Regions from separate parts of the Amycolatopsis sp. NPDC049159 genome, predicted to be linked through region 1. Evidence: riboswitches for the same ligand, from Rfam matches in the RefSeq annotation. Region 1 holds a riboswitch; the other holds the start of a gene.
The links. Region 1 has a riboswitch for thiamine pyrophosphate ahead of thiO (glycine oxidase ThiO). Riboswitches for the same ligand answer to the same signal wherever they lie in the genome.
Positions count from the first base shown of each region.

Region 2: linked by a shared signal. The riboswitch ahead of AB0B33_RS00235 (thiamine ABC transporter substrate-binding protein) and the one ahead of thiO (glycine oxidase ThiO) in region 1 are both predicted to bind thiamine pyrophosphate.

Region 1 covers NZ_JBEZDL010000022.1:192,067-195,265, forward strand. Annotated here, with positions in the region: gene AB0B33_RS35850 (thiazole synthase) at 1-434, opposite strand, end outside; gene thiS (sulfur carrier protein ThiS) at 436-636, opposite strand; gene thiO (glycine oxidase ThiO) at 636-1,709, opposite strand; TPP riboswitch at 1,703-1,808, opposite strand; gene thiE (thiamine phosphate synthase) at 1,840-2,505, shown strand; gene AB0B33_RS35870 (hypothetical protein) at 2,893-3,199, opposite strand, start outside.
Region 2 covers NZ_JBEZDL010000001.1:49,663-52,861, forward strand. Annotated here, with positions in the region: gene AB0B33_RS00215 (hypothetical protein) at 1-316, shown strand, start outside; gene AB0B33_RS00220 (hypothetical protein) at 316-648, shown strand; gene AB0B33_RS00225 (hypothetical protein) at 859-987, opposite strand; gene AB0B33_RS00230 (4a-hydroxytetrahydrobiopterin dehydratase) at 1,063-1,347, opposite strand; TPP riboswitch at 1,380-1,487, shown strand; gene AB0B33_RS00235 (thiamine ABC transporter substrate-binding protein) at 1,510-2,562, shown strand; gene AB0B33_RS00240 (iron ABC transporter permease) at 2,607-3,199, shown strand, end outside.

The sequences.
Region 1 (3,199 bases):
TCTTCCAGGCGCAGCGCGAGCACCGGGTCGTCGTTCGTGTAGGCGAACACGGTGAACCCGTCGGCGGCCAGCCGTTCGGCCGCGTCGAGGGTCTCGAACGGGTCCGGGAGCAGCGTCCGGTCGTCGGCGTGCACTTCGAGCTTGATGAGATCGGTCTCCAGCGCTTCCCGCGCGAGCTGCGCGGTGAGCACGGCTTCGGCGGCCGTCCGGCAGCCCGCGGTGTTCGGCAGCAGCTCGATGCCGAGCTTCTTCAGCAGTTCGAGGACACCGGAGCCGCCCTCGGCGTCGGCGCGGCGCATCGCGACGGTGGTCAGCTCGGTGCCGGAGGCGACCAGCGCGCGTTCGAGCACGGCCAGGTTGGCCGCGCCGCCGGTGCCGATGATCAGCCGGGACGACAGCTTGGCGGTGCCGATGACCAGCGGTTCTTCGTCCACTTCAGCCTCCCTGGACGGCGGTGAGCACGTCGACGCCCGCGCCCTTGGGCACGACGGTGGCCGCCCAGTCGCCCCGGCGGACGACGACGCCGTCGACCGCGACGGCGATCCCGGGCCGCGGGCCACCGGACGCGTCGAGGACGTCGGCGACGGTCGCGCCGTCCGGGAACTCCGTCCACTGGCCGTTGAGCTTGATCTCCATCACACGTGCTCCTTCTTCTGCAGCCGGGCGGGCGAAGCCGCTTCGACGCCTTCGGGCGGCTCCTCCCCCTCGAGCCAGGCGACCACGGCGGCCGCGGTCACGGGGGCCATCAGCAGGCCGTTGCGGTGGTGCCCGGTGGCGGCGAAGACGCCGTCGTCCAGGACACCGATGTAGGGCAGCACGTCCCGGCTGGCGGCGCGCAGGCCGGCGGCGGTCTCGACCAGCTCGTACTCGGTGATCGCGGGGAAGACGCGTTCGGCGCCTTCGAGCAGCTCGCGCACGCCCCGCGCGGTGACGGCCCGGTCGAAGCCCGCTTCGTACTGCGTGGCGCCGAGGACGAGCTCCTGGTCGCCGCGCGGCACGAGGTAGATCGGCCGGCCCTCGACGACGGCCCGCACGGTGTGCGCGGGCGGCGGCAGGCAGCCGCGGCGGGGCTTCAGCCGCAGGATCTCGCCCTTGAGCGGCCGGACGGCGCCGGCCAGCCGCGGGTGCAGCCGCCCGGTCCACGCGCCCGCGGCGAGCACGACGGCTTCGGCGTCCGGCAGGCTCTCGACGCGCTCGCGCACGAACCGGACGTCGTGGTTGACGCACGCCGCGTAGAGCGCGTTGAGCAGTTTCCGGTTGTCCACGGCCAGGTCGCCGGGCACGTGGAGTCCACTTCGGACGGACCCGACGCCGGGTTCGAGCCGCTTGGTCTCCCGCCCGGTGAGGCGCTCGGCCGCGCGGCCGATCGAGTGCAGGTAGCCGGCGAGGATGTCGAGGTGCCCGGCGTCGGCGCTGTCGAACGCGACGACGAGCGTCCCGTGCCCGGTGAGACCGGGGTCGACGCCCTCTTGTCCGAGGTCGCTCGCGAAGCCCGGCCAGCGTTTCAGCGACGCTTCACCGAGGCTGAGCACGTCTTCTTCGCCGGGCCAGGCCTCGGTGACCGGGGCGAGCATGCCACCGGCCAGCCAGGACGCGCCGCCGCGAGCGGGCTCGGGATCGTGCACGGTGACGTCGTGGCCCGCCTTCGCGGCCCGCCACGCCGCGGACAGGCCGATCACGCCGCCGCCCACCACTGCCAGGTTCGTCATGGGATCACGCTCCCTGCGCCGGCATGACCCGGATCAGGTTCCACGGTCGGAGCGGCAGCTCCCTCTCAGCCCGTGCCTCGGGCTCCCGTGCGGACCCGTCCACCCTAACTCCCGGGGTACGGTCGCCGCTATGCCCGCCCTCTCCGGTGACAAGATCCGCGCCCGCCTCGACGCCGCGCGCCTGTACCTGTGCACGGACGCCCGCACCTCCCGCGGCGACTTGGCCGCGTTCGCCGACGCGGCCCTCGCCGGCGGCGTCGACGTCATCCAGCTGCGCGACAAGACCGGCGGTGCGCCACTGGAGGCCGCGGCCGAAATCGCGGCGCTGGAGGTGCTGGCGGAGGCGTGCGAGCGCCACGGCGCGCTGCTGTCGGTGAACGACCGCGCGGACGTGGCGCTGGCGGTCGGCGCGGACGTGCTCCACCTGGGCCAGGACGACATCCCGGTCCCGCTGGCCCGCCGCATCCTCGGCGACGACGTCGTGATCGGCCGCTCGACCCACTCCCTCGACCAGGCGCTGTCGGCGTCGGCGGAGCCCGGCGTGGATTACTTCTGCACGGGCCCGTGCTGGCCGACGCCGACCAAGCCGGGCCGCGACGCACCGGGCCTGGACCTGGTGCGCGCGGTGGCCGGCTGGGCCCCGGAACGCCCGTGGTTCGCAATCGGCGGCATCGACGGCGACCGGCTGCCTTCGGTGCTCGACGCGGGGGCGTCCCGCATCGTCGTCGTCCGCGCGATCACCGAGGCCGAGGACCCCGCCGAGGCCGCCCGAGCGCTCCGCTCCCACCTGGTCTGACCGCAGTCACGCGGTGCTCGACGCGAGGGCGTCCCGCATCGTCGTCAACCACTCGCGCCCTTCGCTCCCAGCTGGCCTGACCACAGTCACGGCGTCGGCGTGGTCGCCGCCCCCTGGCTGGTGGGCGGGGTCGTCGTGGCCGGGTCAACGACGACCCACTGCCTTCGGTACTCGACGCGAGGGCCTCCCGCATCGTCGGCCGCGCGACCACCGAAGCCACCCGAGCCCTCCGCACCCACGCGGTCCGACCGCAGTCACGGCGTCGGCGTGGCCGAGGTCAACGACGACCGACTGCCTTCGGTACTCGACGCGAGGGCCTCCCGCAACGTCGGCCGCGCGACCACCGAAGCCACCCGCGCCCTTCGCTCCCACCTGGCCTGACCACAGTCACGGCGTCGGCGTGGTCGCCGCCCCCTGGCTGGTGGGCGGGGCCGTCGTCGCCGGGGCCGAGGTCGACGGCTGCTGCGTCGACGTGCTCGGCGTGGTCGTCGGCGTCTCCGACGAGGTCGTCGGGGTCGTCGACGTTTCCGGCGGGGTCGTGGTCGTCTCCGTCGGGGACACCTGGGTGTCGCTGGTCCCGGTGGTCGGCGTCGTCGACGGTGTGGTGTCGGTGTGGCCGCCACCGCCGCCGAAGATCTTGCCGATGCTCGTGCCCGTGCCGCCGCCGATCCGGGCGCCCGTCGCCGACTCGAGG
Region 2 (3,199 bases), on a different contig from region 1:
TCCGGAAGGCGCCTACACGCTGGCGTACGACGGCGCCCGCCGGGCTTTGGCGGCCATCCTGCAGAACCAGGGCCTGCGTGCGACGAGCCGCGGTGGCCACATCGCCGTCTACGAAGCGGTTCTCGCGCAGCTCGATCCGCCGCTGGGGCCGCTTCTGCGTCCCTTCAACCGGATGCGGGTTCGGCGCAACGAAGTCGCCTACCGTTCTTCCGAGGCACCTTCGGTGACTGCTGAAGATGTGACAGCCGACGTGGCGAAGGTCGAGGACCTCATCGGGGTCGCGGAGAAGGCGATCCCGAACATGTCCCGCTACTGATGGTGAGCCGCCCGCTCACGCGGAACGAGCGCGAGACCCTGGAAGTCCTTCTCGCGGGGGACTTCCCGGGCGCGGCCGAACTGCGGGTGCAGGCCGCCACCGCGAAGGTGAGCGGCCGCTGCGGTTGCGGGTGCCCGACCGTCGACCTCGAAGTCGATGCGGACGCGCCCACGTTCGAGGTCACCGAGCGGGTGGCGGTCGAAGCGGGTGTGCCGGGCGGCGGGCTCATCGTGTTCGTCGACGAAGGCCGGTTGTCGGCGCTCGAATACTGGACCGTCGAAGACGAGACGCCGGCTGCGTTCCCGGCGCCGGACGTGATCCGGGTGGAGTGAAAACGCCGCCGCGCCGGGATCAGAGCGGCGGCGCGGGCGAACTCAGCCGAGCAGGCCCATCAGGGCGATGGTGATCAGCACCACCGCGGGGGCGAGGGCGTTGATCCAGGCGCGCTGCGCGGAGGTGAGGGTAGCGGTGCTGTTCATGGCGTTTCCTAGGGCCGAAAACCGATGCTTCCGCCCTGCTCAGCGCGCTGATCTTGCCCTTCGTTAGCGGCTGTGATCGAACTCACCGGCATCCGGGTGACGGCGACCCTTGGCGGTGAACCAGAGCACACCGCCGGCTGCCGCCACCATCGTTGCGAATGCTGCTGTGCCGACCACGATGGCCTGGGTCATGTCCGTCTCTCCTAGCAAAAGTCGTTTACCGAGAGACGTCGAACCGGTGAAAAAGTGCACTCAGAGTAACCAGGATCACAGCGCCGAAAGCACCGAGTCGATCTCGGCCGCCAGGGAGAAGTCCTTCGCCGTCAGGCCGCCCGCCGAGTGCGTGCTGAGGCGGAACGTCAGGGTGCGCCAGCGGATGTCGATGTCCGGGTGGTGGTCGGCCGCCTCGGCGAGGACCGCCACCCGGTCCACCACCTCGATCGCCTGGGAGAACGAAGCCAGCTCCACCTCCCGGGAGATCACCGCTCCGCTACGCGTCCAGTTCGCGCCCAGTCGTCCGTCGGTCTCGGAGTCGCTCAAGATTTCCGTCATGTCTCCATGGTCGTCCGTCCTGGACTACGCTGCACGGTTGCCACGGGAGTCCGGTCAGCCGGGCTGAGAGGCGGGTCACCCCGCGACCGTTCGCACCTGACCGGATCATGCCGGCGAAGGGAGGGCTTCCTCTCCTCGTCCGGCGAAGTGCAGGAGGGGTAGATGAAACGCAGGGCTGTTCGCGCCGCGACGGCCATCGCCGTCGTCAGCGTCGTCGCCGCGGGGTGCTCGCTGTCGGACGGCGACGGTGGCACGCAGCAGACGCCCACCGTCACCCTCGTGACGCACGACTCCTTCCTGGCGCCGCAGGAGGTGCTCGACGCCTTCCAGAAGCAGTCGGGCATCAAGATTTCCGTGCTCAAGCAGGGCGACGCCGGATCGCTGACCAACAAGCTCGTGCTGACCAAGGCGAACCCGGTCGGCGACGTCGCGTACGGCGTCGACTCGACCTTCGCCTCGCGCGCGCTCTCCGAAGGCGTCTTCGAGCCTTACACCAGCCCGGAAGCCGACCGTGGGCCGCAGCGCTACGCCGTCGATCCCGAGCACCGGCTCTCCGCCGTCGACGTCGGGGACGTCTGCGTCAACGTCGACACGAACTACTTCGCCACCAAGGGGATCCCGGCGCCGTCGAGCTACGACGACCTGGCCGACCCGAAGTACAAGGACCTCCTCGTCGCCGAGGACCCGGCCACGGCGTCGCCCGGGCTCGCGTTCCTCCTCGGCACCATCGCGAAGTACGGCGAGTCCGGCTGGCAGGGCTACTGGACGAAGCTGAAGGCCAACGGCCTCAAGGTGGTCAGCGGCTGGGAAGAGGCCTACACCAAGGACTTCTCCGGCTCCGCGGGCAAGGGGCCGCGGCCGATCGTCGTCTCGTACGCGTCTTCGCCGGCCGCCGAGGTCGGCGACGACGGCAAGCCGCGCACCAAGGCGCTGCTCGACACCTGCTACCGCCAGGTCGAGTACGCCGGCGTGCTGGCCGGCGGCAAGCAGACCGAGAGCGCGCGCAAGGTCGTCGACTTCCTTTTGTCGCAGCAGTTCCAGGCGACCGTCGCGGCCAACATGTACGTCTACCCGGCGCGCCAGGGCGTCGACCTGCCCGCCGGCTGGGCGCAGGTCGCGCCGCTGCCGCAGAAGCCGCAAGCGCTGACGGCGGACCAGGTGCAGGCCGGCCGGGAGAAGTGGATCGGCGAATGGCGCACGCTCGTGCAGTCGTAGCTCCACCCCGGACCGCCCGCGGACTCGGCTTGGCGCTGCTCGGGCTGGCCCCGATCGGGTTCCTGGTGGTGTTCTTCGCCTGGCCCGTGCTGGCGATCATCGAGCGCGGGTTCGCCGAGGGCGGGCTCGACGTCGTCCTCGGCGACGCGCGGACCTGGCAGCTGGCCGCGTTCACGGTCGGCAGCGCGGCGGCGTCGACGGTCGTCGCCGTCGTGGCCGGGCTGCCGGTGGCGTTCCTGCTGGCACGCGTGCGGCTGCCCGGCGTCGGCCTGGCGCGGACGCTGGTGCTGGTGCCGTTCGTGCTGCCGACGGTCGTCGTCGGGCTCGCGTTCCGGGCGCTCTGGCCGGACGGCGGCGTGCTGTCCATCGTGCTGGCCAACGCCTTCTTCAACGTCGCGGTCGTCGCGCGCACGGTCGCCGGGCTGTGGGCGCGGCTCGATCCGCGGACGACCGACGCCGCCCGCGCGCTCGGTGCGTCCCCGTGGCGGGCCTTCCGCTCGGTGACGCTGCCCGCGCTGGCCCCGGCGGTCGCGTCCGCCGCGGCCGTGGTGTTCCTGTTCTGCGCCACCAGTTTCGGGGTCGTCCTGATCCTCGGCGGCGCGAAGTACCGGACGTTGGAAACCGAGATCTACCTGCG